One region of the Halobacillus naozhouensis genome, then DNA from elsewhere that is predicted to be linked to it. Evidence: riboswitches for the same ligand, from Rfam matches in the RefSeq annotation. Region 1 holds a riboswitch; each other region holds the start of a gene.
What was found. A riboswitch is a leader RNA that binds a small molecule or an ion and turns the genes downstream of it on or off. The one in region 1 is predicted to bind S-adenosylmethionine.
Positions count from the first base shown of each region.

Region 2: linked by a shared signal. The riboswitch ahead of P9989_RS02695 (DUF2254 domain-containing protein) and the one ahead of P9989_RS01245 (DUF2292 domain-containing protein) in region 1 are both predicted to bind S-adenosylmethionine.
Region 3: linked by a shared signal. The riboswitch ahead of P9989_RS01855 (PLP-dependent aspartate aminotransferase family protein) and the one ahead of P9989_RS01245 (DUF2292 domain-containing protein) in region 1 are both predicted to bind S-adenosylmethionine.

Region 1 covers NZ_CP121671.1:205,910-208,235, forward strand. Annotated here, with positions in the region: gene P9989_RS01240 (restriction endonuclease) at 233-853, shown strand; SAM riboswitch class I at 974-1,079, shown strand; gene P9989_RS01245 (DUF2292 domain-containing protein) at 1,208-1,372, shown strand; gene P9989_RS01250 (helix-turn-helix domain-containing protein) at 1,503-1,742, opposite strand; gene P9989_RS01255 (sigma-70 family RNA polymerase sigma factor) at 1,806-2,326, opposite strand, start outside.
Region 2 covers NZ_CP121671.1:489,193-491,518, reverse strand. Annotated here, with positions in the region: gene P9989_RS02695 (DUF2254 domain-containing protein) at 1-1,391, opposite strand, end outside; SAM riboswitch class I at 1,679-1,794, opposite strand; gene P9989_RS02690 (glycoside hydrolase family 78 protein) at 1,916-2,326, opposite strand, start outside.
Region 3 covers NZ_CP121671.1:324,709-327,034, reverse strand. Annotated here, with positions in the region: gene P9989_RS01855 (PLP-dependent aspartate aminotransferase family protein) at 1-888, opposite strand, end outside; SAM riboswitch class I at 1,020-1,129, opposite strand; gene P9989_RS01850 (trans-sulfuration enzyme family protein) at 1,204-2,326, opposite strand, start outside.

The sequences.
Region 1 (2,326 bases):
ATCTTAAGAGAGAGGACTAATCCCTCTCTCTTTTAAGGTTCAATAAATTGGACAGCCTATAGAACAGGGAGGTTTTGCACATTCGAAAGCACGGGCCCCGCCATTTTCGCCTCAGTCTGCATAACATTCTACATAAGCAATCCTAAACGGGTAATAACTGAATCCTGAATGAATAAAACAGAGTATGTCAACAATTAATCGTATAACCGATTGAAACGGGAGGTTAAAACATATGGGATTAATTGAAATAGCAGCCCTAATTGTAGCAGCGATATCACTCGTGCACTTATGGGTAGTACGAAAATCACACCATCATAAGGCCTTAACGATTATGGAACAAATTGAAACCGATGATAACTTGAAAAGAACTCTTGCAATGGGAATTTATTATAGGTTCAAGAATAAGGGGACAGTACAAACAGGTGAAGGAGAAGTTGTAGAGGAAAAGTACTCCAAGCTATTTATCAAGGAAGACCCGGTCAGTTTTGAGAGGTTTGTGGCAAATATTTTTGAGAAGAAATTCAATGGCACTGCCTGGGTCACGAATCCTTCCTGGGATTTTGGCGTAGATTTTGATCTTACTGTAAAGGATGAGAAATATTTAGCACAGGTAAAATGCTATAAAGACGATATGGGCTATGAACCAATTGCTTTACTTCATTCAAATGTAGTGAAAGAAGAAGCGGCAGGAGGTTACGTCATTACCACCGGGTCTTTTAACAAAAATGCGGTGAATTATGCTCATTCACTTAAGAACATCCATCTTATTAATGGAGTGGAACTGGTAGAATATTGGCTGGAAGGTGTGAAAGAAGTGGATAAGGAGTTAGTAGGTGAAATGGAAGAAGCCTAATCTGTTTTCTTTTATTTAACAACCATCCCGGTAAATGACCAAGAGTTGAAAGATTCACAACAAATGATTGACAATTAGTTCTAGGGAGTGTAAATTATAGGATAATTAAATAAAAGATATTTCTTATCCAGAGAGGTGGAGGGACTGGCCCTTAGAAGCCTCGGCAGCAGACTGCAACAGTACTGTGCCAATTCCAGCAAGCCTTAATGGTTTGAAAAGATAAGAAGAGCAAAGTGATCGGATACTTAAACCTCTTCTTATTTATGAGAAGAGGTTTTTACTTTGCCAAAGGTAAATGTCAGCTACTGGGGCTGCTAAAGGGATTACTTAGAAAAAATAAAAGGAGGATTAAATATGGCAGAAATTGATGAAAGAAAGATTAAGGATATTGTGTCGAGGTTGGAAAGGTTAGAATTCGGTTCGTTGGTGGTTACTGTACACAATGGGGAAGTGACTCAGATTGATACCACAGAGAAACAACGTTATACACTGGATAAAGGTGGGACTAGCAATAAATAACATACATAAATAAAAGAGTACCATTCTATTCGAAGTAAGCGAATAGAATGGTACTCTTTTATTTATATATGAGAGAAGAAGCTGTTATAGCAGCTTTCTTCTCTCTCGATTTTTAAAATTTATTCGCCCCTTACTGTCGACTTTCTATTTCATGTTTAAACTCCCAGAATCCAGGGGTGCTTTCAATATCGTATTGACGTATAATTTCGATCGTTCTAATTGTCAATTCTTGATAAAGATCTTCTTGTTCCTGGGGAGTAGTTTGTTTCAAAGAATATTTAATTTTAGGTTCGAATAATTCAAGGATAGCTTTCATTGCAGTTGTATCATTATTTTGAGCCTGCTTGGCCAATTCAATAAGTCTGGTCATAGTGACCTCTCCTTTCTAAGTTTTTGTGAATTCCTTGTGTACAGAGCAGAACGTAAAACCATATCAGATCGTTTTGTCTTGAACCATTAATTTAATTTTTGATAAGGCCTTCCTTCGTGTTTTTGTAATAAATTGTTGTGAAACACCCTCCTGTTCAGCGATTTCCGTATCCTTCAAGTTAAATAGATAAGCCGCTTCTAAAATGTAACGCTGGCGTGGTGTTAGCGAACGAATAGCAAAATATAGAGTGGGACTCTCAATTTGATTTTCTAACTGATTGGATTGTTCGATAACTAATTTATCGATAGGCACGGCTATGTTATCTGCTATGAGATCCAGATGTGTAACAGTATCACTGGCATAATCAAGGGGCTTATCCAAAATTAATAAATGATGTTGATTATCTTTGTTTCTTCTTTGGTCAAATCGAATAGCGTGTCGTCTTATGCTATGGGATAGTTGGCTGGTTAATCTAATCGTAGCGTAATACTGCTTGAAGGCAGTATTTAAAGCTTCGGCTGCCTTCTCAGAGTGGCAAATCGTTCTCTCAAGTAAGTATTGGTGTTCGATTTTTTGAAAGAATG
Region 2 (2,326 bases), 280 kb from region 1:
CTAGGGGAGCGTTCTTCGTGTTTTAATATTTCTTCAATGATATTATTGTAATCTTCTTCATTCCCTGTTGTTTTTGCGATATTAAAAAGCCCATCATAAAATTTTCTGTTATCTAGGTGATGCATGTATTCATATTCGAATCCACTTGCCGTATATACGGCAAATTCCCAGACAGATTGGTCGTCTCGTTTACTCACTGCTCGTGCAATCGCATCAAGGACTTTAAGTAACTCAACGGTAATGACTACGTTATCCCTTGCATAATGCCGTATAGAGGCGAACCCGATATATAAATAATCTTCAAAATCGAGATTCTGTAAAATAAGACGGAGGTCATAATTTTTATCGGTTAAATAGGGAGTGAATTTTGCCTTCTGAGAAATGTTTATAAGTAAATCCCCAATCTCATAAATAGTATCAGTGGCTGTTTTGGGGTCATCATTACCCAAAGCCCGAATAGCGATTTCCACGAATTTATTGATACTGAACTCAATGTCCTGAATTTCTGTTTGGCCCTTTCCTATATGAAACATATTTTTATATTTAAATTCATCAATAGTTGTTTTTTCTTTCTTCTTCCAATAGGTTAACAAAGGTGTAGAGCCAAAGACGAAATTCCCAACTTTGTACTCTAGCCGAATAATGAGATCATCCTTACAAGCTTCCTCAATCAATGGAATAAAATCCATAGTTTGTAAATAGCCAGAAGAATCAATACTTATTTGGTGTCCCTGGTATTCCGGGATTTGGCCTTTTATTGTCGCTTCATCCTCTACCCTGTAAGGTTCGAGTTCATTAAGCAAGGAACTTTCAATAATTCCAATGGATTCCCTTTTCATATCACTCGTCATATTTGATACTTGAAGCCAGGTGACAATGTGATTAATAAAAAAAACAAATGTTCCTAAACATAAAGCTGTCAGAAATGTAGCTGTTACTGGAATCAAGGAATATTGGGAAGCTGTTTCCCCATTAAGAAATAATAGACAAAACAATACATATAGGAAGCTCCCGTTAAAAATCCCAAGCGTTCGCTGTGTCACATTCGTCATCATAAAATTCTTTAGTATCCTTGGAGAATATTGGCCGGCGAAGGTCGTTAGAGCTGTTAACACACCATAAAAGGTAAAGGAGTTTAATGATAAAAGTCCTCCTGTTAGAGTACTTAATATGGTTTTGGTCAATTGATAATTTGCACTTAGAATCGAAGGCATCATGTTGCCAAACTCCATCTTCAGATCTGCCCACACGGTTAAGACAAAAAGCAATAGTGATAACCCTGCATAAATAATGGGTGTAACCCAAAGGTTTGAGTAAACCCGGTGCCATTTCTCTCTTTTTGACATGTTTTTGTACTTCTTTTTATTTTGGAGTTTATTCCGATTCTTCATCTCGACACTCCTTTAAGGGCATGATATTCCCTCTATCCCCCTCTTTGTCGTGTTCTAATCTGTACAAGGGTGTTGTTGGCTGATCGAACGTCGTCTTTCCTGCTATAAAATCAAAAAAAACCCCGCGTGTTAGGGTTTATTGCCGGGGATGAACTCTATCTATGAGCTGTAATTAAAATGTTATGGTATCGACATTTTATATTTCTTATCCCCCTGTCTACACAAAAAAGCCCCCCTTCTCGAAAAATTAGAAGGGGGGCTTTCAAATTTAAATAGAAAACCGACTCTCCTCATCTTTCAAGTGCATACGCACCTGTTGGAGTTGGCACAGTTTCTAATGAACTACATTAGTCCCGCTGCCGAGGTTTCAAAGGGACAGTCCCTCCACCTCTCTAGATAAGAAGATAAGCTTATTTTTCTTAAAATTATGTGAACTATCTAGACATAGTCTTTTGTCAATTCATGTTTTTCTTACACCATGCCGCCCATGGTATATGATTTCTTTTCCTTCTATTTATACTGAATCAAAGAGAGCCTTCTAAAACGTTATACTCATATTGAAATTTATAGTTACCTGAACCGATGTGAACAATAACATTTTCTCCAGAAAACTGATATTCACCGATGGCCTCCAAAAAAAGCTTTTGATTTTTGACCGGTGAAGCTGCACCAGGCAAGGTAACAGTAGCAGTAGTATTTGCCGGAATAGAAACATTATAGGTGAATACTTCACCTTCGAATGTCCAGCTCGATCCAATCTCCCCATACATGGAATGATAGGTGGATCTTAACCATGTCAATTCCGCACCTGGTTTTGGAGCAAGATGAATATGTTTGTAACCAGGCTGCGTTTGATCAGTATCTATCCCAGCCAGAACTTTGTACATCCATTCACCGATCGAACCATAGGCATAGTGGTTGAAGGAATTCATATC
Region 3 (2,326 bases), 120 kb from region 1:
AATTCGTAAAGGCAACGTTTCGAGTCCTTGTAATAATAGGAAAGCATTTTGCGGGCTCAGGCAGGCACCCAGATCTCTTAACAACTGAACACGTAATTTAGTTACGAAGGCTAATGTCCCAAAATCTGAAGCATAACGGATGCCGTTATAACTCTCATCCGGCTCGGTGAAAACAGGGAATTTGCCGTTCGCCCAATCAAATCTTCCCCCATCAACTACCACTCCACCGATGGCAGTTCCATGTCCTCCAATCCACTTCGTAGCCGAATGAACAACGATATCAGCTCCAAAGTCAATCGGTTTACAGGAATAAGGTGTAGCAAATGTGTTGTCAACAATAAGCGGCACGCCATGGTCATGGACGATCGCAGAAACTTTTTCGAAATCTAAAACATGCAAGCTTGGATTTCCAATGGTCTCGGCGAATACAGCCTTCGTTTTGTCTGTTAACGCTTTGCGGAAGTTCTCAGGATCCTCAGGGTCAACAAAATTAACTTTAATCCCATATCGCGGCAAAGTATTAGCGAATAAATTATAGGTGCCTCCATATAAATTCGAAGCTGCAACAATTTCATCACCTGAGCCAGCCAAGTTTAAGATGGATAGTGCAATCGCTGACATCCCTGAAGCTGTAGCTACCGAAGCAACCCCATTTTCAAGTAGCGCCATCCGTTTTTCAAAAACATCTACCGTCGGATTACCAATTCTTGAATAAATATTTCCTGGTTCATCAAGAGCAAATAAGCTCTGTGCATGATCTGTATCGTGGAATACATAAGAAGTTGTTTGGTAAATAGGAACGGCTCTTGATCCAGTCGTAGGGTCCGGAGATTGACCACCGTGCAGGGAAATTGTACTTAGATCGTAACTTTCAAATGAGTTTGTCATGTTTACATCCTCCTCAAATAATGGGTTGAATTTTAATGACAAGAGGGCTTCAGGAAGGCTCGGAACAGGACATTTTCTATACGAAAAAACCCCTCTTCGATAAGAAGAGGGGTTTGAATAAACGGGTCCTCCTCTTATCTCTCAGATTCGAAAATCTGTAGGATTTGGCACCTTTTCAAACCGATGTTTGAAGGTTGCCGGGCTTCACAGGGCCTATTCCCTCTGCCGCTCTTGATAAGAGTACTTACTATTTAATTTGGCTATGTTTATGAATTATAAAGTACAACAATTAGAAAAGTCAATCATTTTTGAATATTATTTTACAGAACCAGTAATCGATTCTTTAAATTGAGACACCATATCTGCTGGATCTTCTATCCCGATCGACAATCTCACAACGTAATCATTGACGCCGATCTTGTTCCTCTCCTCATCTGTCAGTGTTCGATGGGAAGTTTTGATGGGATACGAAACCGTTGTTTCCACTCCTCCAAGGGTTGGGGTTAATTGGATCCACCCTAAAGACCGAAAGAACTTTTCAATATCTATTTCCCTGCTAAGTTCGATCGTAACAATCGCTCCATGTCCATTTTCAGAGACATGCTCAGGGTAATAAACGCGTTCCACGAGTTCCTCCTGCTGTAGGGATTCAGCCACTTCCATTGCATTGGCTGACTGCTGTTTCATCCTCAGAGCTAGTGTCTTTGCCCCTCTTTGGGTCAGCCAGGCTTCATAAGGACTTAAATTTGCCCCAAGAGAAATCACTTTACGCTTCGCCTGCTCCATAATTTCCTTGCTGCCAGCTACTACCCCTGACGTAACATCACTATGGCCGCCAATGTATTTCGTAGCACTATGAACAACTATGTCGATTCCCTGCTTGCAAGGCTGAAGTAAATACGGCGTTGCAAATGTGTTATCGACCATTGTGAATAAGCCGTGTTTGCGGGCAATCTTTACAAGTCCCCCCAGGTCTTCTACTCTTAAAAATGGATTAGATACTGATTCAGTGTAGAGTAGTTTCGTATTTTCCTGAATAGCCTGCTCAACTGCCTTTTGATCAGCAAAAGATACGACTGTAACCTCAATACCAAAGCTGGTTAGCTCTTTAGTAATCAAGTTATAGGTTCCTCCATAAAGATCTTCAGCAGCTACAATATGATCCCCCGCCTGAACAACAGCAAGAATTCCAGCTAAAATGGCAGAGGTACCGGAAGATGCGGCAACGCCTGCCTCCGTTCCTTCGAGATTTGCCACTGCCTGTCCTAATTCTTCTGTGTTAGGATTGTTCTCTCGCGAATAAGAAAAAGCCGTCTCTCCTTCATAGTAACTTTCTAAATGATCCAGGTCTTTAAAAGTAAACGAAGAGGTTTGATAGATCGGTGTTGATTTACTATGTACAGCGCTCTCTTGCTCTATTTTATTATGCACAACACGC